2 regions of the Comamonas sp. Z3 genome follow, and region 1 is predicted to be linked to the other one. Evidence: predicted binding sites of a transcription regulator. Region 1 holds the regulator's gene; the other holds the start of a gene.
The links. Region 1 encodes sigma-54, which starts transcription at its own class of promoters, with help from an activator protein. Its sites were predicted from a motif close to TGGCANGNAANCTGCTTT; they were not measured.
Positions count from the first base shown of each region.

Region 1 (11,811 bases):
GTTTTCACGATGCCACGGGAGCCGTGGCCCTGTGCGTGCCCGACAAGGAGGTGCCACTGGGCACACGCCTGCTGTGATCGGCATATTCAGATTTCAGATGCAAAATGGCCGCCAGCCATTCTCCTGCCTACGGATACTGCTATGAATATCAGCTTCAACCCGCTGGTGCGCGTGCGCACCGTCACCGCCTTCGTCAACCTGAGCGCCGATAAGGCACAGTGGCAGGCCGGCCTGACCCAGGCCAAGCAGCAATGCGATGCCGTGGCCGATGCCATCGAGGCGCTGGGCTACCAGGTACAGTCCATCCGCATTGTGAGCAACCCGTTCGGCGAATACCTGGACGTCTGCCGCATCGACAGCGCCCTCGCCGGCCTGCAGCACATTGCCGAAACGCTCAAGACCATCAACACCGGCAAACGCCGCATCCGCTTTGCCGTGGGCGAAGCGCGCAATGCTCAGGAAGTGGCCCTGCTGCCGCAGCTGATTGCCGCCTATGGCGACCTGTGCAACGCCTGTGTGAACATCGATCTGGATGAACATGGCTTCCTGCAAACCGGCTTGCTGGCCCACAGCGTGCAGGCCATCCAGCAAATCGCGCGCACCACGCCACGCGGCGAAGGCAACTTCAACTTCACGGTCAACTTCAACTGCGCACCCGGCATCCCCTATTTCCCGGCCAGCTACCACCGCGGCCAGCACCACGGCGCCCTGGTGCTGGGTCTGGAAACGCCAGACCTTATGGTGGCTGAATTGAAGGCGCTGCAGCAGCAGCGCCTGCAACTCGATCACGCCGCGTGGTTCAGGCTCGCCTTCGAGCGCCTGAGCCAGACCCTGAACGAGCACGCCGGCGCCATACAGCGCTGCGCCGACGGCGTGACGCTGGCCGAGGGCTGGCACATCGCGGGCATGGACACCTCGGCCGCGCCGTCCAAGTCCTGCGCCTCCATGGCCGATGTCTACCAACTGTTGGGCGTGCCATATTTCGGTGCCAGCGGCACGGTGGAAGCCTCGGCCCTGCTGACCCGCGTCTTCAAATCGGTCAGCGGCGTGACGCAGATCGGCTTCAGCGGCCTGATGCTGGCCGTGACCGAGGACCAGGGACTGGCCCAGGCCAGCCTCGACGAGGAGTTCGATATCCGCGCCCTGCTGACCTACAGCAGCGTCTGCGGCATCGGCCTCGATACCGTGCCCGTGCCGGGCGACAGCAGCGCCGAGCAGATCGCCGCCGTCATGCGCGATACGGGCACCATGGCTTTTCGCCTCAACAAGCCGCTGACGGTGCGCCTGTTCCCCGTTCCCGGGCTCAAAGCCGGCGACAAAACGGCCTTCGAGAGCGCGGATCTGTGCAACTGCGCCGTGCTGGCCCTGCCCTGAATATCGATTCGGACCTGCTGCCGCGCCTGACAGCCAAGTGCCGGCAGCTATGGCTTTTGATATTCCCCTACCCTGGTTCTGTTTGACCTGCCCCCATGGTGGCAGCCGGGGTGCCCCCGGTAAAATTGATCCTTATGGCAAAAATTATCGTTCTGGCACTGGTGCTGCTCTTCTTTGGCTGCGGGCTGTATATGCATCTGCGCGGCAAGGTGCGCCACAAGGTGGTCAAGCAATTGTTTGACCACTCCACGTTCACGGCGCCGTTCAATGTCTTCATGCTGATGTTCAGCAAGGTGCCGCGCACGCCCTATCTGCCCACCAGCACCTTCCCCGAACTGGCACCGCTGCAGGCCAACTGGCGTGAAATCCGCGAGGAAGCCGTCAATCTGCAAAAGAACATGCAGATCAAGGCCGCCGCCAACAACGATGACGCAGGCTTCAACTCCTTCTTCAAGACCGGCTGGAAGCGCTTCTACCTCAAGTGGTACGGCGATGCCCACCCTTCGGCCATGGAGCTGTGCCCCAAGACCACGGCCCTGGTGAAATCGATTCCCAGCGTCAAGGCCGCCATGTTTGCCGAGCTGCCGCCCGGCGCCAAGCTCAATCTGCACCGCGACCCCTATGCGGGCTCGCTGCGCTATCACCTGGCCGTGCTGGCCCCCAATGACGACCGCTGCATGATCGAGGTCGACGGCAAGCCCTATAGCTGGCGCGAAGGCGAAGGCGTGATCTTCGACGAGACCTATATGCACTGGGCCGAGAACCGCTCGGAAGGCAACCGCATCGTGCTGTTCTGCGATGTGGAACGCCCCATGACCAATGGCTTTGCGCAATGGCTCAATCACTGGCTGGGCAAGAACGTGGTGGCCGCCGCCAGCTCGCCCAACAACGAAGGCGATCCGCGCGGCATGATCAGCAAGCTGTTCAAGATCTCGTTCTATGCGGGCAAGTACCGCCGCGCCTTCCGCGACTGGAATCCGACCTTCTACAAGATCCTCAAGTTCGGACTGATGATCGGCGTGCTGGTCTGGTTTATCTGGTGGCTGATACCAAACTAGGCCGCCCCATCAAAAAAGCCGCTGATGCATTGCACAGCGGCTTTTTTGTTGCCCAACGCAATCCTTCGAGAGGATAGATAGGACTATCCAAGCCATAAACCACCTCCGGTCACGGAAATCAGATACAGCGGCAGACAAATCACGACACGCCTTTTGGCTTGACCTGCGCATAGTGACTTTCGGCATTTGGTGGTAATAATTCGCGGCACCGTTTCTAAAATATCGGATGGGATTGGCATTCCACATCCAGCCGAGGGAGCTTTCGATGTCGAGTTCAATCTGTGGCGTTGCCCTGTGTGGCGTAGTGTGCCTGAGCCTGCTTGCAGGTTGCGGCGGGGGCGTGAATGACAGTCCTGTTACCGATAGCCCAGGCAGCAGCAACCCAGACAACACTGGCCCGCCCCCAAACCCGGCCGAGACATCCAGCAGCTTTGCCCAGCAATGCTCTCCCGACAACATCCTGGCCGATACCCTGCTACGCAACGCTACGCTGGACACGGAAAAGCGCTGGCTGCGCACCTACTTTGATGAAGCCTATCTGTGGCGCGAAGAGGTCCCAGCTGTAGACCCTGGCGCAGCCAGCTTCAGCAGCGGCTACTACTACACCGACCTGAGCAATTACTTTGATGCACTGCTGACGCCTGCCATTACCGAATCCGGTGCCCGGCGCGACCAGTTCAGCTTTATGTATCCCACGCAGCTATGGCAATCGGTCTCCGAAAACGCCACTGCGCCCAGTCACGGCATCGAGTGGCGAATGGCCAGCCCCACACCGCCACGGGGCCTGCGCATCGCCTATATCGAGCCCGGCAGCCCAGCCGATGTGGCGGGTTTTAAGCGTGGCGACACCCTGGTCTCGATCGATGACGTCTCCGCCGATGCGCCCGATGCCGATGGGGTGGATGTGCTCAATGCCGGATTGTTCCCTGAGATATTGGGCGTCACGCACAACTTCATCCTGCAGCGCGGCGGCGCACAACTGCCCGTGCAAAGTCTGACCAGCACCAATATCACCAACACCCCGGTGCCGCAATCGCGAGTGCTCACGCTAAACAGCGGTGCGCGTGCTGGCTACATCGTCTTCAATGACCATGTGCTGCCCGCCGAAGGTCAGCTGGTCACCGCCATTTCCAATCTGCGCAACCAGAACGTGAGCGATTTAGTGCTGGATCTGCGCTACAACGGCGGTGGTTTTCTGTTCATCGCTGCAGAGCTGGCAACCATGATTGCGGGCAGCACGCAAACGGCTGGCAAGACTTTCGAGACGCTGCAATACAACGCACGCCGCAGCGCAGAAACGCAGGTGACGCCGTTTTATGGCAGCTCCTGCTTTCCCATCAACAACGAATGCAGCAATATTCAGCCCTTGCCCACACTCAACCTGAAGCGGGTGTATGTCCTAGCGCAATCGGGCACGTGCTCGGCCAGTGAGGCACTGATCAATGGCCTGCGCGGTGTGGATGTGGAAGTCATCCTGATTGGAGGCACGACCTGCGGCAAGCCTTATGGTTTTACGGCCAAGGACAACTGCGGCATCAGTTACTTCCCTATCGAGTTTGCCGGTATCAACGCCAAAGGCTTTGGCGACTACGCCGACGGTTTTACACCGGGCAATGGTCCAACACAGCGCTATGTGCCCGGTTGCAGCGTGCCCGATGATTTAGACCATGCACTGGGTGACCCGCAGGAAGGCATGCTGGCTGCCGCCATGAACCATATCAGCACGGGCTTGTGCCCCGCTCAGCCTTTTGCTGCCACAGCCCGCAAGCGCAGTGTCAGCCCTGATCCGAATGCTGCGCCTCTTACGCTCCGGCGCAACCCGGCACGCAACAACCGCCTGCTGCTGCCGCACTAAGTCTTAGAGCGCCTTGCGCAGCGTGGTCGTCGGTATCTTGAGCTGCTCGCGGTATTTGGCGACAGTGCGGCGCGCACACTCAATGCCCTGCTCCCTGAGCATGTCGGCCAGCTTGGCGTCCGACAGCGGCTTTCTGGCATCTTCGGCATCGACAAACTGTTTGATCAGCGCACGTACGGCCGTGCTGGAGGCACTGCCGCCGGTTTCCGTGCCCAGGCCCGAACCGAAGAAATACTTGAGCTCGAAAGTACCTTGGGGCGTGGCCATGTACTTGGCCGTGGTCACGCGGCTGATGGTGGACTCGTGCAGGCCCAGCGTGTCGGCGATATCGCGCAGTACGAGCGGGCGCATGGCCAGCTCGCCATGCACAAAGAAGTTCTTCTGCCGCTCCACGATGGCTTCGGAAACACGCAAGATGGTGTCGAAGCGCTGCTGGATGTTCTTGATGAACCAGCGCGCCTCCTGCAGCTGCTGCTGCAGCGCCGCATGACCGTCGCTGTTCTTGTGGCGACGCAGCACTCCGGCATAGATGTCGTGCACGCGCAGACGCGGCATGACCTCGGGGTTGAGCTGCACGGAAAAGTCTGCCCTGCCCGAGCCGGCCCGCACCGGGCGCACGATGACATCGGGCACCACGATATGGCGCTCCACGTCGACAAAGCGGCGCCCCGGACGCGGCTCCAGCCTGGCGATCAGGGCCATGGCCTCGCGCAGCTGTTCCTCGCGCGCGCCGCACAGGCTGGTGAGCTTGCGCAGATCGCGCCGCGCCAGCAAGTCCATGGGCTGCGCGCAGATGGCCTGCGCCAGCAGCAGCCGGTTCATATGCGCCTCGGTCGTGCCCTCGTCCTCGGCCGTGCGGATCAGGTCGCGCAGCTGCAGCTGCAGGCACTCGGCCAGATCGCGCGCGCCCACGCCCACCGGCTCCAGGCTTTGCAGCAGCTTCAGCGCAATGGCAAAGTGCTGCTCCAGCTCCTCGCGCTCTTCCAGATCGTCGCCGGCCAGGCTCTGCGCCAGCTCCTGCAGGGAATCCTCGAGATAGCCGTCGTCGCTGAGCGACTCGATGAGAAAGCGCAGCGCCGCCGTGTCTGCCGCGCCCAGATGCAGGCTCAGCGCCTGACGATGGAGAAAGTCGGTCAGGCTCTGGTGCTCGCGCGCCAGATCGATGGCATCGGTTTCGTCATCGCCATCGCGGTTGCGCGTGGAGCTGCTGGCCGAGGGCGTATCCCACTCGCTGCTGGATTCGCCGCCCCATTCGCCGTCCTGGCCGTCCATGCCGTCGGCCTCCCAGTTCAGGGTTTCCGGGGTTTCGGGGCTCGGTGCTTCCGCTACTGTTTCAGTAGCTAATTGCGCTTGCGATGCTTCTTTTTCAGCATGAATACTATCTGAAGTACTGTATTCACTGGCGCTACTAGCTACATCTAAAGGAGCATCTCCCGCAGTTTCGGCCTCATCGCCCGCACGCTCCAGAAAAGGGTTGTCGACCAGCATCTGCTCGACTTCCTGCGCCAGCTCCAGAGTGGAGAGCTGCAGCAGCTGAATGGATTGCTGCAGCTGCGGCGTCAGTGATAAATGCTGCGAAACGCGTAGCGAGAGACCTGGCTTCATCGAGGCGCGGCTCCCAGACAATCATTGCAAACGCGCGCAGTGCTATGGGTTTGCCGCCGGGCTGCCCCAGGGCAAACCCCGGCGCAGACGGCCAGGGCCCCTTCTGGGGGCAGCGACCATACAAAGTGAGGGAGCGTGGGGGTCATCACATTCTGAAATGTTCGCCCAGATAGACGCGGCGCACATCGGCGTTCTCCACGATCTCCTCGGGCGTGCCTTCGGCCAGCACATGGCCGTCGCTGATGATGAAAGCGTGGTCGCAGATGCCCAGCGTCTCGCGCACATTGTGGTCGGTAATCAGCACGCCGATGCCGCGCTCCTTGAGGAAGCCGATGATGCGCTGGATCTCGATCACCGCAATCGGGTCGATACCGGCAAACGGCTCGTCAAGCAGGATGAAGCGCGGCTGCGTGGCCAGGGCACGTGCGATTTCCACGCGCCGGCGTTCACCGCCGGACAGCGCCAGCGCCGGCGACTGGCGCAGATGCTCGACGCGCAGCTCCTGCAGCAGGCCCGTGAGGCGCTTTTCGATCTCGCCCTGCGTCAGCGCCTTGCCCTGCTCGTCCTTTTGCAGCTCCAGCACGGCGCGCACATTGTCTTCCACGCTGAGCTTGCGAAAGATGGAGGCTTCCTGGGGCAGATAGGACAGGCCCAGGCGCGAGCGCTGGTGAATCGGCATGCCGCCCACCGGCTGGCCGTCGATGAAGATCTCGCCGCCATCGCTGCGTACCAAGCCCACGATCATGTAGAACGATGTGGTCTTGCCCGCACCGTTGGGGCCGAGCAGACCGACCACCTCGCCTTTTTGCACGGACAGCGATACATCCTTGACCACCTTGCGGCTGCCATAGGACTTGGCCAGATGCTTGGCCTCCAGGCGGCTGTCGGACTCGCCGCTGCGGCTGCTGGAGAAGGTCGGCTCGCTCATTTCTTCTCGTCGGCTTTCTCGCCGCCCAGCGTCATGCTCGGGCGCAGCTGGGTGGCAGGTGTGGCGAGCTTGGGCTGTGCGCCCGGCGTACCGTCCTTGGGCGCCATGATGGCGCGCACGCGACCGCCCTGGCCCACGGAGGAGCTAGGCAGGCCGCCGCTGGTCTTCTGACCATCGACGGTATAGACGTCGGTGATGTTGTTGTAGACGATGATGGAGCCCGTGACCTGGTCGCTGAGCTGGCCACCACGGTAGCGGCGCATCTCGCCACGGCGGATGAACTTGACGATATCGGCCTTGCCGTCGTATTCGATGACTTCGCCTTCGCCTTCGATGAACTCTTCGGGCTGGCCGGCCAGGGTGTCGCGCTTCTGACGGAAGAAGGCACGCTTGCCGGGTTCGGCCTTGATCACCCCGTACTGATAGCCCTCGGCATCCTGACGCACATCAAGCTGGGCGCCGCGCAGCACGATGGAGCCCTTGGTCATCACCACATTGCCGGTGAAGACGCTGGTCTGCTGCAGCTCGTCGTGACGAAGCGCATCCGCCTCGATATTCATGGGCTTGGCGCTGTCGGCCTTTTCGGCATGGACCATGCCGGTCGCTGCTGCCAGGGCGCAGGCCAGCGCAAGAGGTAGGAGTGTTTTTTTCATGGAAGGCACGTTTCTTGCATCCATTGTAGTCATTCCCTTTTTGCAACTTGCGTAAAAACCACCCACAAAAAAGCCCGCGCTACGGCGGGCTTGCGGGGCATCAAACGTCGTTGGCGCCTGAAATCAAGCGTCAGGCCTTGCGGCTGGAGGCGATCAGCGCATTGACCACGCGCAGCACATTGTCCATATTGCCGGCCTTGGTGCCATCCGTGTAGTAGCGGCCGGCCACGCCCATGGCGGGCACGCCTTCCACGTCATACTCGTTTTGCAGCTGGGTGGCCTTGCGCGCCTGATTGGCCACGGTGAAGGAGTTGTAGACCTCCTTGAACTTGGCCAGATCCACGCCCTGCTTGCCGATCCAGTCAAAGATGGCCTCATCGTTCTTGAGCGGGTTGCGGTCCACGTGAATGGTACGGAACACCTTGGCATTCAGCTGGGGCAGCAGGTTCATGCCTTCCAGGGCGTAGTACAGCTTTTGCTGTGGCACGAAAGAGGCATTGAAGGCCACGGGCACCTGGCGCACCACCACATCGGCGGGCTGGGTCTTGGCCCAGGCTTCGAACTGGGGCTCGAAGGCATTGCAATGCGGGCAGCTGTACCAGAAGAACTCCACCACCTCGACCTTGCCGGCCGGCGCGCTCACGCTGGCGGGCTTGCCCAGCTTGATGTAGTCCTTGCCTTCCCTGGGCGCGGCACCCTGGGCCCAGCTGGAGGAGGTGCCCAGAGTCAGGGCACCGGCGGCAGCTGCCGAGGCAGCCAGAGAGAATTCGCGACGTTTCATCTAAACAAACTCCTGTATCAGGTCTGCAGTATCAGAGCCCAACGGCCCCAAAAAGTTCAGCAAAGTCCTAAATCTCGCACCCGCTGTCCGGGACGCCTCGGGCCGCGGCCTGAGGGCTCCACAGAGAGAGGCTGCACAACGCCTCGCAGGGCCGATTATCGCGCCGCACGCACCAGGGTCGAGTCCACGCCCGCGCCGTCGAGCTTGCCCTTGAGCTGCTCGGCGTCGTCACGCTTGCTGAACGGCCCCACGCGCACACGGAAAACGGTGATGCCGTTTTGCTCACGCTCGCTGATGCGCGACTCCCAGCCCAGCATGGCCAGCTTGGCACGCTGCGCTTCCGCTTCGCTCTGGCCGCGGAAAGCGCCTGCCTGCACAAAGTAGTTGAATGCCGAGTCCGAGGACGATGCTGCCTGGGCCGCCGCCTTTTCCTTGTCGGCGCGCGCCTTTTCTGCCTTGTCGGCCGCTGCGGAGCGCTCCTTGACCAGATCGCCCAGCGGATCGCCCGATCCGGGCTTGGCCGTCTTGTCCGGCGTGGATGGTGCCGGCGGCGTGGTGACTCCGCCGGTTGCGGTGGGCTGCACGGCAGGCGTGGGCGGCGTCACCGTCACTTCGCTGGGCGGGACGGGCGGTGTCACCGGCGCAGGTGCGGGCTGGCGGCTTTGCAACGGTGCGTTGGGGTCCCAGTTCTTGTTGCGCTCGGCCTCAGCCGCATCGCGCTGAGTGTTGTTGCCACCCTTGTTGAGGAAGGGCACCGGTACCTTGGTCACATAGATGGCCACGGCCAGTGCCGCAGCCAGACCGATGACCATGCCAAAGATAAGCCCCAGGATGGTTCCACCGCGTTGCTGGTTCTTCATATCAGTCGCTTAACGCTTTCTGCTTCGATTGTTCCGCTCTCAGATCCATCGCCCCCGCTGCACAACCGGCAGGGGAGCGATGGCCAGGAAACCGGGATTACATGCGCTCGGGCGCGCTCACGCCCAGCACCGCCAGACCATTGTGCAATACCTGGGCCGTGGCGGCGACCAGGGCCAGACGTGCGAGCTTGACCTTCTCGTCGTCCACCAGAATGCGCTCGGCATCGTAGTAGCTGTGATAGCTGGAGGCCAGATCGCGCAGGTAGAAGGTCACGTCGTGCGGCGCGTTGCCTTCGGCAGCCGCGGTCAGCATCTCGGGGTACTTGGCCAGCAGCAGCATCAGGGCCTGGGCCTGCGGGCCTTCCAGTGCGGACAGATCCACATCCTTGAGCGCGGGCACGCCAGCGCCGCCGGCTTCCTGCCAGGCGCGCAGCACGGACTGGATACGCGCATGGGCGTACTGCACGTAGTACACGGGGTTGTCGTTGTTCTGGGCCACGGCCAGATCCACGTCGAAGGTGTACTCGGTGTCGGGCTTGCGCGAGAGCAGGAAGAAACGCACCGCGTCCTTGCTGGTCCACTCGATCAGATCGCGCAGCGTGACGTAGGAGCCGGCGCGCTTGCTGATCTTGACCTCTTCGCCGTTGCGCACCACGCGCACCATGGTGTGCAGCACGTAGTCGGGATAGCCCTCGGGGATGCCTACATCGGCAGCCTGCAGGCCGGCGCGCACGCGGGCAATGGTGCCATGGTGGTCCGTGCCCTGGATATTCACCACCTTGGTGAAGCCGCGCTTGAACTTCTGGATGTGATAGGCCACATCGGGGACAAAGTAGGTGTAGCCACCGTCGGTCTTGCGCATCACACGGTCTTTGTCGTCGCCGTAGTCGGTGGACCTGAGCCACAGCGCGCCGTCCTGCTCATAGGTCTTGCCGTTGGCGATCAGGCGGTTGACCGTTGCCTCGACATGACCGTTTTCATAGAGGCTGGACTCCAGGTAATACTCGTCGAACTTCAGGTTGAACGCCTGCAGGTCCTTGTCCTGTTCATTGCGCAGGTAGGCCACGGCGAACTGGCGAATATTGTCGTAATCCTCGACATCGCCATTGGCAGTGAACTCGCGGTCATCGGCCTTGATGGTTTCCTTGTTCAGGAAGGCCTTGGCGATGTCGGCAATGTAGTCACCGTTGTAGAAATTCTTGGCCAGCGGGTTGTCGCTGTCGGTGGGCCAGCATTCGTCACCGGGCTTGAAGCCCTTGGCGCGCAGCTGGGTGCTCTTGGTCAGGGTGTCGATCTGCACGCCCGCGTCGTTGTAATAGAACTCGCGGTGAACTTTCCAGCCCTGGCTGGAATACAGGTTGCTGATCGCATCGCCGATCGCTGCCTGGCGGCCATGGCCCACATGCAGAGGGCCGGTGGGGTTGGCGGAAACGAACTCGACGAGGATGTTCTCACCGCGATCGGCCTGGTAGCCGAACTTCTCGGCCTGCGCCAGCACCTCGCGCACCACCTCCTGCTTGGCAGCAGGCTTGAGGCGGATATTGAGAAAGCCCGGGCCTGCAATTTCAATCGCATCCACCCATTGCTGGAAGGCGGCAGTAGCCTCCAGCGCGGTCTTGAGCTGCTCGCCCAGGGCGCGGGGGTTGGCCTTCAGAGGCTTGGCCAGCTGCATGGCCGCCGTGCAGGCGAAGTCGCCATGGGCTGCCACTTTGGGGTTTTCAAACGCAGCGCGTGCGCCGGCGCCGGGCGAGAGTGTTTCGAGCTCAGCAGCCAGGGCTGCGAGCAATTCCTGTTTGACGGAGAGCATCGCGGGATTTTACGTGCCGGATTCAAGTCCTGCCGAATCGCTGGCGCCACACCCCTGTTCCAGGGCCGGTTCACGCCCCGCATCGCCCCTGCCGTCAGCAGCAGACAGGAGGTGCAAGGCGGCTTGCCTGCCCATGCCCTGCCAGCAACACCAAGCGGCCCATCAAATGGCAATCATTCTCATTTAAAACTAGAATGCAGCCCATGCCCACGCCCCGCCCCTCTCTCGACCCCATGCAGCAGGCGCAACAGCTGTTTACCGGCCATCACGCCTGGTTGCTGTCAAGACTGAAGGCCAGGCTGCGCAATACGGCAGAGGCACAGGATGTGGCTTCCGAGACCTTCTTGCGCGTGGTCGCAGCGCCCAACCCGGTGCCCATCGATGAACCGCGCGCCTTTCTGACCACGATCGCCAAGCGCCTGCTGTTCACGCTGTGGCGGCGGCGTGAGCTGGAGCAGGCCCATCTGCAGGCCATGAGCGAGAGCCCGCCGGAGCTGGCCCCTTCACCCGAGGAACGGGCACTGCTGCTGGAGACGCTGGACACGATTGCCCATGCGCTCGACGGCCTGAGCCTCAAGGCCCGCCAGACCTTTTTGCTGAGCCAGCTCGACGGCCTGACCTATCACGCCATTGCCGAGCAGCTGGACATCTCGCACAGCACCGTGCGCCGTCATATGACCGAAGCATTTCGCCGCATCGCGATCGCCCAGCTTCATCAGCAGGCCGGTCTGGCACCGGCCAGGGCAGGCCAGGCATGAGCCCGTCGCTCAATCCGGCCACCGAGGCCGCCATCGAGTGGCTGGTCTGCCTGCATTCGGGCCAGATGAACCAGGAGCAACGCCAGGGCTTTGAACAATGGCTGGAAGCCGCCCCCGCCCACAGGGCGGCCT
Region 1 is NZ_VOQU01000004.1:677,313-689,123, forward strand. It holds gene FSY59_RS15275 (tRNA-binding protein) at 1-77, shown strand, start outside; gene FSY59_RS15280 (DUF711 family protein) at 142-1,374, shown strand; gene FSY59_RS15285 (aspartyl/asparaginyl beta-hydroxylase domain-containing protein) at 1,509-2,432, shown strand; gene FSY59_RS15290 (S41 family peptidase) at 2,773-4,287, shown strand; gene FSY59_RS15295 (RNA polymerase factor sigma-54) at 4,291-5,892, opposite strand; gene lptB (LPS export ABC transporter ATP-binding protein) at 6,038-6,820, opposite strand; gene lptA (lipopolysaccharide transport periplasmic protein LptA) at 6,817-7,473, opposite strand; gene FSY59_RS15310 (thiol:disulfide interchange protein DsbA/DsbL) at 7,604-8,254, opposite strand; gene FSY59_RS15315 (SPOR domain-containing protein) at 8,410-9,114, opposite strand; gene argS (arginine--tRNA ligase) at 9,212-10,921, opposite strand; gene FSY59_RS15325 (sigma-70 family RNA polymerase sigma factor) at 11,116-11,679, shown strand; gene FSY59_RS15330 (FecR domain-containing protein) at 11,676-11,811, shown strand, end outside.

Region 2 (11,811 bases), on a different contig from region 1:
AACCCCGGAAGGGCCAGAGGGTTGAGGAATGTCAGCGTGATGCAACGGTTGAGGGCTGCAGGGCTTCGTCCAACCGTCGCCAGAATTGGGGTGCTGCAGGTCCTGCTGAGCTCTGCTCCACATGCGCTCAGCAGAGACGAGATCTATCGTCAGCTATACCTTCGGGGAACCCCAGTCAGTGTGGGAACCGTCATGCAGGTGGTGGCCCAGCTGAGCAAGCTGGGGGTTGTGCATCACAACGGCAGACAAGGTCGGGAGTCTGGCTACCTGCTTCAAAGTTGAGTCACTCTGCAAGAAGACTTCCATCTGCGGGGGGCGGCATTTGCAGTCGTCCGGTAATCAAAGCCAGATGTTTGCCTGTGGTCTGAAACCCCTGCGAGGTCGAGCCTGACGCTTTGACCTGGCGCCTGCATGGACAAGAATAAAGCCATATCCCAAAGCATTGATTTTTTGTAAGAGCGCTTGAACATGAGCCGCAAAGGCAATTGCTGGGTGAACGCTCCCACTGAAAAGAGTTGCCTGCTACGGCAAAAAATGTCGATAACAGGCAAAAAGCTATTTGGATAAAACTTGGACTGGTTTTACGTGGCTGGACCAAGCTTTTGTCCGTATCTCCGGCGGCTCAGTTTTACGTGGAGACCAAACGCATGCGGATGCTGTCGAAGTCGGCGCGCAGCAGTTCGGGGGCGGTGGGCAGTTTCATCGTCGGCTCCTTTCGAGGGCAGCAATCAGACCTGGGCCTGGCCGCCATCGGCGAACAGCTCGATGCCGTTGACAAAGGCCGAGTCGTCCGAGGCCAGGAAGACGGCGGCCTTGGCGATGTCTTCCGGCTGGCCCATGCGGCCGAGCGGCACCTGGGTGGTGAGGTAGTCGAGCAGGCCCTGCTGCTGCGCGGCATCCGGTCCGGCCAGTTCCACCAGGCCCGGGGTATGGATGGGGCCGGGCGACAGTGTGTTGACGCGGATGGCGCCTGGGGTGAGTAATAGAGACTCGCCTTTGAATGATTGACGCTGCGCACCATTTGCAACCAGTGCAACGTGAAAATCGAGGTGGTAGTGAGGCTCGAAACGAAAATCGGCAAACCTAGCTGTGCTCAAGACAAGGCCAGGTATGGCTGTGGTGTGACTGTATTGAATCTCGTCACGCAAGACGTCTTCTCCGGTATGTTCTGCTGACTAGTCTCACAGAAACGAGCAGTCTGCACTGTTGTTCATCGCTGTCCCATTCTGCTCTTGGGGCTTTGAAATCGGTTTCAACAACGCTTGCGGCCGTACGTTGCCCCCTGCTGATGCAGCCTGGTAGATCTGTGCCGATTCATAGCAGATTGACCAAGTTTGCTTTGGTAGGTCAGGTGTAATTGCACAATCAACCTGATAGCTGGACTGCAAAGATATCGAGTCCTGAAAAGGTCTGATTTAGAGAGCAGCTGCTGGCCGGACTCAGCCGGTCACGATGAGCAGTTCGGTCAACTGCGGCCAACATATGCTGTCGACTCGAGATGAATGCGCACTGGACGCTGGGCCAACACAGAGCGCAGAGCGGCATACCGAGTCCATTTCGGTGCACGGCGTGCATAGATGGAGCATGTCAGCGTGTGGAAACGCACGGAAACAGTGTGTAGCCGACGTAATTTGGCAATTTTCAAAGAGAAAACGTGATTGGCACGGCGCTTGCTTGAAGTGTTCTATGCGCTTGTGTACAGGCATGTATTCAAGTGACACGCGTTCTCTCTCTTTGACTCCTCTACAAAGGAATTGCCATGCTGTCTCGCCGTCTTTTGCTCGCCTCTTTGACTACTACTGCCATGGCCCTGTCGGTGACGGCTCCAGCACAGGCCGCTGACAAGGTCATCAAGGTGGGGACGCTCAAACTGATTCATGGCATCACGCCTTATTTCTACGATAAGTTCACACCGGCGGGCTACAAGATCGAAGTCATCCCGTTTGAAACACCTACCGATGGCAAGAATGCCGTAGTTACCAAATCTGTGGATTTCGGTACCTACGGTCTGGCCGCTGCCACCCTGGGTGCTGCGGCGGGCGAGCCGGTGGTCATAGTCGCGCCGACCTGCAATGGCGGTATGGCGATTGTGGTGGGCAAGAACAGCGGCATTGGCAACTTCAAGGCGCTCAAAGGCAAGCGAGTGGGCATTCTGCCCGGCTCCACGCAGGAAGCGGTGTTTCTGGATCGTCTGAAGGCTGAAGGCATGACTCTCAAGGATGTGAAGTCCGTGCGCGTGTCCTTCAGTGAGATGGCGGGTGCGCTGGAGCGTGGAGATATCGATGGCTATGTGGGCGCAGAACCTGGCCCTTCCATCAGCGCTATTCGCGGTGTGGGCAAGGTTCTCGAGTTTCCTTACAGCACGCCCACGGGCAAGGTCAACATGGTCATGACCACCCATGCCGACACTGTCAAAAGCGATCCGGAACTGACCAAGGTATTCCTGGAGATTCACCGCAAGGCCTCCGAATACGCCATGGCCCATCGTCCTGAACTGGTACAGATGGCAGGGGCCAAGCTGGGTCTGCCCGCCGATGTGGCCAATCTGGCTGCAGACAATGTAGAGCTGACATGGAAGATCGATCAGGACTGGATCAACCGCAGCAAGTACTACGGCTCGCTGATGCTGGAGCGCAAGCAGATTCGCAAGTTGCCTGATTACGGCAGCTTCATCGTGACGGGTTTCAACCCGAAGTAACGCGGCGAGGCCTGGCTGTGCACGACGCGGTCAGGCCTTGACGCCGTTGAGCTGTTATTGCCTGCTTTTGGAATCCCTGCCATGTCATTCTCCACTCTTGACCCTCAAGCACATGCGGCTGTGGCGCCCGCAGTGCCCGTCAATCACGCTGCTTCAACGTCTGCGGATCTGGTTATGCCGCCGCAACCCAATGCCGTCAAGGTTTGGATGACAAGCTGGCTGGTGCCTGCTGTGCTTCCACTGTTGTTGCTGATCGCTTGGGACTTGGCCGTGCGTGCGACCGGAACCATGCTGGTTCCTTCACCCAAGGAAGTCGGGTTGATGCTGTGGGACTTCGCGTTTGGTGGCATCTATGACGATGCCTTCAGCGAAACTCTGGGCATCCACTGGTTGAAGTCCATGTCTCGTGTTTACGGAGCTTTTGGACTGGCTGCTCTGCTGGGTATACCCCTGGGCCTGGTGATCGGTAAAAACGCCGCCGTACGCCGCTTTGTAGATCCCACGCTGCAAATGCTGCGCCCTGTGCCTGTGACGGCATGGCTTCCGCTGTCAATGATCTTCTTCGGTGTCGGCCCCAACGCGGCCATCTTCCTGGTGTTCCTCGGGGCATTTTTTCCCATTGTCATCAACACCACCTTTGGTGTGAAGTCGGTGGAGCCTCGTCTGTTTGAGGCCGCCGCCATGCTGGGCTGTCAGGGCGCTTCCATGTTTCGTCAGGTAGTGCTGCCAGCGGCCATGCCATCCATCTTCAATGGCCTGCGCCTGGGTCACGGCATTGCATGGTTTTTGATCGTGGTCGGTGAGATGACGGGCGTTCCCGAAGGACTGGGTGCCGCCATCATGGACGGTCGCATGCTCTCGCGCACTGATGTGGTGATTGCCGGCATGGTCGTCATCGGCTTCACTGGCTTTGTCACCGACCGTCTGCTGGTCGCACTCAACAATCGTCTGCTCAAGTGGAGCCCGCAACACAATGTCTGAAATCCTTGTTCACCGTACTCCCGCACCCATTCTGGACATTGCCAATGTCAGCAAGGTCTTCAGTTTGAATGGCCGTCCCATACACGCGCTGAAGGACGTGAACCTGAAGATCCAGAAGGGCGAATTCATCTGCTTGATTGGTGCTTCGGGCTGTGGGAAATCCACGCTGCTGCGCATCATGGGAGGCTTTGAGAAAGTCTCCACGGGCGTGGCCAAGATGTATCACACGCCTATTGCCGAGCCCGGGCCGGATCGAGGCATGGTTTTCCAGGACTATGGTTTGTTTCCATGGCTCACCGTGCGTCAGAACATAGCATTTGGTCCCAAGCAACGAGGCCTGACGGAGGTCAAGCTCAAAGAAATCTCGGATCACTATCTGCACATGGTGGGACTGACCAAGTTTGCAGATCATTTCCCCAACCAGCTCTCAGGCGGCATGAAGCAGCGCGTATCGATCGCGCGAGCGCTGGCCAATGAGTGTGAAGTACTGCTCATGGACGAGCCTTTCGGTGCACTGGATGCGCTGACTCGCGAAGTGCTGCAGCAGGAGCTGCTGGATATCTGGGAAAAGACCAAGCTGACCGTGATTTTCGTCACCCATGCAGTGGAGGAGGCTGTTTTGCTAGCTGACCGCGTGGTGGTCATGACGGCCGGTCCAGGCCGTGTCGAGCGTGACTATCGCATTCCACTGGAGCGCCCGCGCCATATCACGGCGCCAGAATTCAACCTGGTGCGCAAGGAGTTGACAGAAATGCTCAGCAGTCATGTTGCGCATCATGCCAAGGCCGCCTGATGCTGGACTGTTTGTTGAACCTGCCGCAGGTCGTGCGTGATGCGGCCTACGACAATACCCGTGCCGTCGCCAACAGTGCTCGGCAGCTCGCTGATTTCGAAGCCCGCAGTGCGGAGCTGGTGCAGCGATCTGCTGGACAACTGGATGTGCCGTTTGGAACGGCCGAGCGTTTGCGCTACGACTTCTTTGAGGGCGAGTCCGGTGCCAGTACGCTGCTGTTCATTCATGGCGGCTACTGGCAGATGCGCCACAAGAACACTTTTCGGTTTGTGGCTCAGGGCGCGCTCGCGCATGGACTGCATGCTGCTCTGATTGGATACACGCTGGCCCCCGAGGCCACGCTGACTCAGATCGTGGAGCAGGTGAGATCAGGCATCGCGGCTGTCCGCAGCCATGCCTTGCAGCAGCGCGGTAACGGACGCATCCTGCTATGCGGTTGGTCTGCGGGGGGGCATCTCACCGCGATGGGTCTGAATTGCGAGGGAGTGGTTGCAGGTCTGGGCATCAGCGGCATCTACGACCTGGCACCGATTGCTCATACCTATCTGAACCAGGCGCTCCGGCTATCTGGCGCTGAAATCGAGCAACTGAGCCCCTTATGCCTGCCTGCAACCCGCAAGCCGTTTGTGACAGCCTATGGAACGGCAGAACTTCCCCAATTGCAGGCGCAGAGTCAAGCCTTTGCGGCCTATCGCCGTGACATGGAGGGTGATGCAGAAGTCGCCATAGAAGGCGCGGATCACTTCAGCATCCTGAATGCGCTGGCTCAAGAGGATGGAGTGCTGCTGCAGGCCTTGCTGCAGCACCGGTGATCCAAAGATCAACGACAGTGCTCGTGAAACCTAAAGGCAAGGCTGCTTCTGCCTTGCATTCTGCAGAGTATGCAAAGTGATGTTTTTTACCTCGTCACGGCTCACACGGATATGTTGCTGCAGCAACGACTTGGCCTGCAAGCCGTCTCGGCTCAACAATGATTTGAGGATGTCGCCATGCTCCTCGTAGGTCACGTCAATGCGGTAGTTGCGCGTGAATTCCAGGCGCCGCACGATACGAATTCGGTCCGTGATATCTCGGTGGATGCGGGCCATTTCCTGATTGCCGCTGGCCGCCACCAAGGCCATGTGAAACTGCTCATCGTTGCGCGAGACAGTGGCTATTTCAGACAGCCGTTGTGGCGCGGGGATGCACCATAGCGCGGTCAGCTCATGCAGGCGTATTTCCAGGTCGGGGGTCTGAACAAGTAGATCCAACGCTGCGCATTCCAGTATCGAACGCACATCGTACAACTGCTCGAACATCGTGAAGTCAATGCTGTTCACGATCCAGCCAAGCTTGGGTATGACGGAGATATATCCTTCGCGCTGCAGGCGCACGAGCGCCTCGCGCACAGGGGTTCGGCTCATGCCGAGATCCGCGCCAACTTCGTTTTCGCTGAAGCGGTCACCAGGAACATATTGAAAATTGTCCAGGGCTTGGCGTAGTTTTTCGTAAGCAAGGCTGGCCAGGCTGGTGGAAGACATGATGTGGGCTCCTTGTTTTTTCTTTGGCTGCTGCGCCGCACAGGGGCTGTGCGCCGCAGCGTGCTTCACAGAGACTGGCAGTACGCGCGCCAGCCGCCGAACGCGGTGATGTCCCGGGCCTGCGTCAATGCATGGCCTTCGCAGATAAAGCCTTTCACGCTGCGTCCATCCTGCAGCTGCACCGAACCAATGCCCAGAGGCGTTGGAACGCCGGCTACAAAGCGGCCAAAGTTGGCAATTGGCATGTCCCACACTTCGACTGTGATGGCAGCCCCTTCGTCTGACCGTGCCATTCCAGGTTTGGGAGGTACCGTGCCTTGCAGGGCATACAGGCGGTAGTCTGAGGCGGTGCTCGTCTCCTCGCGAAAGCGCGCACCACAAGCCAGCAATTCATGGTTGAGAGGCATGCCACGCAGATGTGCACCCACCACGGCGACTTCGATGGTCTCGCCTTGTGTCGGTACCCGCCATGCTGGCAGTGAGCCAGCGTTTTGGGCGGGAAGGCCTGTCACGCCGGCACACAGATTGGCTTGTGCTTCCAACTGCTGTGCCCAGCGCACCAGATCAGGCTCGCGCCAGCCCGGCGCTATCAAGGTGATGCCAAAGGGCAGGCCGTCTGGCAGTTGCGATGCAGGGATTGCGATCGCCGACCAACCGAGAAGATTGACGAAATTGGTATAGGTTCCCATCTCCGAGTTGACGCCGATCGGGTCAGCTTGCACCTCGGCCATGGAGGGGTGGCGTGGTGCGCTAGGAACACACAGCACATCACATTCTTGCCAGATATTCTCGGCTTCCTGTCTGAGGTCCTGCAGTTGGTACTGGGCATTGAAGGTATCGGCAGCGTTGAAGCGCTGGTGTACGTCCAGAACCTGGCGAATCACTGGCAGCAAGGCTTCTGGCTGTTGTTCGTAGATGCCGCGTGCTCCGACCACCCGTTCAGCGACCCAGGGGCCGTAGTACAGCAGGTTGGCGACTTCAAACAATGCATCAAAGGGCAAGGCTTGTACCCGTTCGGTTTGCGGCTTCAGACGCACAAGAAACGCAGCAAATGCATCCTCATAATCACTGGAAAGCTTGCGTGCATCAGGCACCCCCACGCGCAGTTGAGACAGCGGGGTATGTTTGGCGATGAAGGGGCGTGATCTGGCATAGCTGTCCTGTGCGTCAGGCCCTTCCATGAGTGACAGAACCAGAGCGCTATCGGCCACATTCAGCGCCAGAACGCCTATGCAGTCCAGCGTGCGGCAGGCAGGCACCAAACCAGTGCCGGGCACTGCACCGGGAGTGGGCTTGATTCCGACGATCTGATTGAAGGCCGCAGGAATGCGGCCCGATCCAGCCGTGTCCGTGGACAGGGCAAATGGAACCAGACCACGCGCCACCACAGATGCCGAGCCTGAGCTGGAGCCGCCGGAAATAAGTCTGCTGTCAAACGCATTGGGCACGGCACCAAATGGTGAGCGCGTTCCGACGAGACCGGTGGCAAACTGGTCCAGATTGGTCTTGCCCAGAACAATGGCTCCGGCTTGCCTGAGACGCTGAACGGCCACAGCATCGCGCTGTGCCTGGTAGGCGAAAGCAGGGCAGGCCGCCGTGGTGACAAAGCCCTCCACATCGATGTTGTCCTTGACCGCAAAGGGGATGCCGTACAAAGGCAGACGCTCACGGCCTTGGGTCTGCTGAAGTGCCTCCAGTTGCAGCAACTGCGCTTTCAATTGCGCGTCACTGGCAATGCTGATCCAGGCCGAGTCATCGCTGGTCAGACTACAGCGCTGCTGCTCAAGCAATGCAGCAGGGTCAGCGCCTTCTTGGTAAGCCCGCTTCCAATCTTCAAATGAACCAATCAGCATGATGAATACCCAAATGTATACAAGATGCTTGGTTTAAGCAGGTTGCGTGCCAGTTGGCTCTTCAAGGACCTGCTTCCAAAGAATGAAAGCGCATCAGCACTCTGAGACCGATCACTAGTCCAAGATTTCATCCGCCCCCCAATCGGTGTGATCGTGAGGACTGGCTATCGAGTGAACACAAATCTGCGATGCATTGGCCGGTTGTGTTTGAGCTGAGCCCCAGCAGTAACTGGCTCATTGATGTCTTTGTGCCTCGTCAACCAATCTTCGCTGTGCAGCGGTTGCTGTCACCCATGGTCTCCTCGCGAGCGTCCGGTCATAACCACATAGCAGTCATCCGAGCACCAAGGCGCGAGCTGGCCATAGGTATCCACCATGGGACTGCTAGATGTCCGCTATCGAGGTGCATCGACAGGCGTTGCCGACCCGCTGCCGTCGTTCGAATTTCCTTGGCGAACGTCTGCTTCGTCCATGTAAGCATTTTTACGCCCCCCGAAAATGCGTATTGCATGGTGTGCGGTTTGCCAAGAAGTCACGGGGCCCTATCTGGAGGCCCAAGGTCAACGCTCCTGCAAGCTGTCCTTCAAGGTCTCAATCGCTCTCGTTGCCGCGGGGCTGAGATATCCGCCGTTTCGCCTGATGATGCCCAAACGGCGGGATGACTTCCATCCCCCCTCCGGCTTGATGATGGCCAGTTGCTCCCTGAGCTGCCCCTCTCTCAAAACGGAATGAGGTACCAGCATCAGTGCATTTAATGAGTGCATGAGCATTACTTCACGCTGTGAAGAGCGCGAGGTCAGAACAGGCTCTGGCGGCTCCAAACCGTGTGCCTGGAAGTTGGTATCGAACTCTGTCCGCGTTGAGGTGCCACGCGCCATGACGATCCAGTGCGCTTGAGCCATGCCCGCCCAAGAGACTTCACCCTTTGCCTTTGCAAGAGGATGAGTTGCCGGTGCCATAGGAATCATCGGATCATCGATCAGCGTCTCCCAACTGAAAGAGCCTTCCGGCGCCCGACGCAAACCTATCAGGGCGAACTCCAACTCTCCTGCCGCAACGGCACGTGTGAGCGAATCCGTCATTCCCCCAGACAGGTCCAGATTGACGCCGCGCTCTATCAAGCTGACCGCCATAGCCTGAACCCACCGGTGAGGAACGCCATGCCCGATGCCACAACGCAGCAACCCAGTACGGGTCTGGCGCAGGTCTCTCAGTTCCGCATAAAGGTCGCTCGCATCCAGATCAATGCGCTGTGCCCGTTTCAGAAATGCATTTCCGAACTCAGTCGGCCGCATTCCGCGTGGCATTCGCTCAAAGAGCTTGACCTTCGTAGTTCGCTCCAGCCTTGTCACGGCTTTGCTCAAGGTGCCTGGCGTAATTCCGAGGCGACCGGAAGCACCGGTGAGCCCACCCTCCTCTGCAATCACCAAAGCCAAATGCAGGTCATCAAGATTCATGGTTTTCCAAAGTGGAAAAGGTCTCCATGAAATGTAGCTTGCTGCAGTGAGGGCTGCAACCTATCGTCCCTGCATCCAAGAAAACAATCAGGAGACGGCAATATCATGAATCGCAGCGCCATTCTGCTCGGGGCCTTGCTTGCATCTGGGGCAAGCGTTACATGGGCTCAATCGTCATATCCCTCGCATCCAATCACCTTGATCGTCCCGTTCGCCGCTGGCAGTGGAACCGATATCGGCGCACGGGTGCTGGCCAAGGATATGAGCGATATTCTGAAGGCGCCGGTCATCGTCGAAAACAAGCCGGGAGCCAATGGGGCCCTTGGATCTGCGACAGCCGCCCGAGCCAAGCCGGATGGCTACACGCTACTGGTTGGTTCGGCAACAACCAATGCTGTCAATTTCTCGTTCTTCCCCAGCAAGCTGGGCTACGAACCCAAGTCATTCGATGTGGTCGCAGGCGTCGGCACCAGCCCGATCTCCCTGTACATTGGGACCAGCGCCAAGTGGCGCAACTTGGCAGATTTGCTGGCATACGGCAAGGCGCATCCTGGCCAACTTCGATGCGGCAGCGGAAATTCAGTCACCCAGGTGAGCTGTGAGCTTTTCTACAAGCTGACCGGCATTGATGCGACGACCATTCCTTACAAGTCCAACCCTCAGTCTCTGACGGATCTTGCTGGAGGGCATATCGACTTTGCGTTTTCCGACGCCTCGGTTGCCAAGACTTTTCTGGACACCAAGAAGATCAGCCCGATTGCCGTGGCCGCACCCAAGCGATACCCGGCGACGCCGGAAGTCCCGACCTTTGTTGAGCAAGGTGTTGCGGGTCTCGAGGTCACCGCATGGACCGCGGTGTTTGCACCAACTGGCACGCCAGCACCCGTCATTCAGAAGCTGCATGCGGCTGTTCTCAAGTCGTCGCATTCACCGGAGTCGGTGCAGTTACGTGCGAGCAGCGGTACGCAGCCTCTAGAGCTCAACCGTGAGGAAAGCAGCCACTTTGTCAAGGAAGAAATCAAGCGCTGGGAGGCGTATGTCAAGAGCAGTGGCGTCAAGCCGGAGTGATGCCATGGAACAGATACAAGCTCCCTTGGCAGGTTTGCGTGTCATTGACTGGACGCATGTACTGGCCGGTCCATTCGCCGGCTATCAGCTCGGTCTGCTGGGTGCCGAAGTCATCCGCATAGAGCGAGCAGATGGAGATGACATGATCCGTATCAAAGGCGCGGATCCCGAACTGGCTGCGCTGGGACTCGGAGAGGCCTTTATTATGCAAGGTGCTGGAAAACGCTCACTGGCCCTCGATGCCCGCGACATCCGTGCCAGGAAGGCACTGGCGACACTGATCAGCGGAGCAGATGTATTGCTCGAGAATTTTCGCCCGGGCAAGCTGGCTGCACTGGGGTTTGCCCCTCAGGAACTGATTGAACGCCACCCTCGACTGGTTGTCTGCTCCATCACCGGCTTCGGTCCTGCATCCAACAGGCGCGCATACGACCATGTCATTCAAGCGGCAAGTGGTTTGATGGCAGCCAATGCCGGCAGCGATGGAGTGCCGCAGCGTGTGGGCTTCCCGTTGATTGATTACTCTGTGGGACAGCAAGCCGCCCTGGCCGTGATGAGCGCCTTGTATCGCCGCGAACGCCAGGCAGCGCAGTCCCGTGTCATAGGCGAATGGTTGCAGGTATCGATGATGGGCGCGGCTCTGACGCTACTCGCTCCGACCTATGCGGCACCACTGATCAGCGGAGTCGAGGTGCCGCGCAGTGCGTCCACGGCATTTTCCGGTAACCCGCTGTCTGGCACGTTTGCGGCCGCCGAAGGCCAGTTGGCCATTGTCTGCAACTCAGCTGAGCAATCAAAGGCCTTGCTGACAGCACTGCATGAAGCAGTCATCGAAAGCACGCTGGTGCAGGAACTGCGCGAAGCTGCGGAGCGACGCGATGTACCGCATACGCACGAATTGCTGGGCACGATGTTAAGTCGGCGTACTGCTGCTGACTGGGAAACACTTCTGATTCACCATGGCGTTCCCGCAACGGCCGTCGTGCGTCCGGCGCAGTCTGCGGCAGAAGCAGCCAAGGATTGGCCCCATGTCGATTTGGAGCACCCCAAGGCAAAGAAACGAGTAGCTGTGCCGGGGATCGGCTTCACCTCCAGTGAACTTTTGACTCCTCAGCTACGTGCGCCAGTACGCCGAGGAGCAGACACGCGATCCCTTCTCTCCCAAGCCGGGCTGGATGACGCCGTCATTGAGGCAATGTTTGCTGATGGGGTGGCAAGTGAGCCAGAGCGCTTTACTGACCAAGACGCATCCGCATAGCGATTCATCGCAGTCGTCACGGCACACAGCAATTTCCACAAGGGTTTTCAACGGCCCTTTTCAGTCTGGTTCTCGGAAGCATCCGAGGCCGTCTTTCAACGCATGACAGAAACACCCAGGGGCCCCGTGGCGGAGGAACGACCGCTACCCCTGAGGTCCCGCAGGGCCGGTTACATGGCCTAG
Region 2 is NZ_VOQU01000009.1:15,805-27,615, forward strand. It holds gene FSY59_RS23580 (efflux transporter outer membrane subunit) at 1-25, shown strand, start outside; gene FSY59_RS27940 (transcriptional repressor) at 40-282, shown strand; gene FSY59_RS23590 (SDR family oxidoreductase) at 729-1,148, opposite strand; gene FSY59_RS23595 (ABC transporter substrate-binding protein) at 1,760-2,698, shown strand; gene FSY59_RS23600 (ABC transporter permease) at 2,780-3,679, shown strand; gene FSY59_RS23605 (ABC transporter ATP-binding protein) at 3,672-4,472, shown strand; gene FSY59_RS23610 (alpha/beta hydrolase) at 4,472-5,284, shown strand; gene FSY59_RS23615 (GntR family transcriptional regulator) at 5,315-5,992, opposite strand; gene atzF (allophanate hydrolase) at 6,058-7,845, opposite strand; gene FSY59_RS23625 (LysR family transcriptional regulator) at 8,406-9,302, opposite strand; gene FSY59_RS23630 (tripartite tricarboxylate transporter substrate binding protein) at 9,408-10,370, shown strand; gene FSY59_RS23635 (CaiB/BaiF CoA-transferase family protein) at 10,375-11,628, shown strand.
Region 2: atzF (allophanate hydrolase) is a predicted target of sigma-54. The motif match lies at 7,880-7,897, and genes of this name have one in related genera.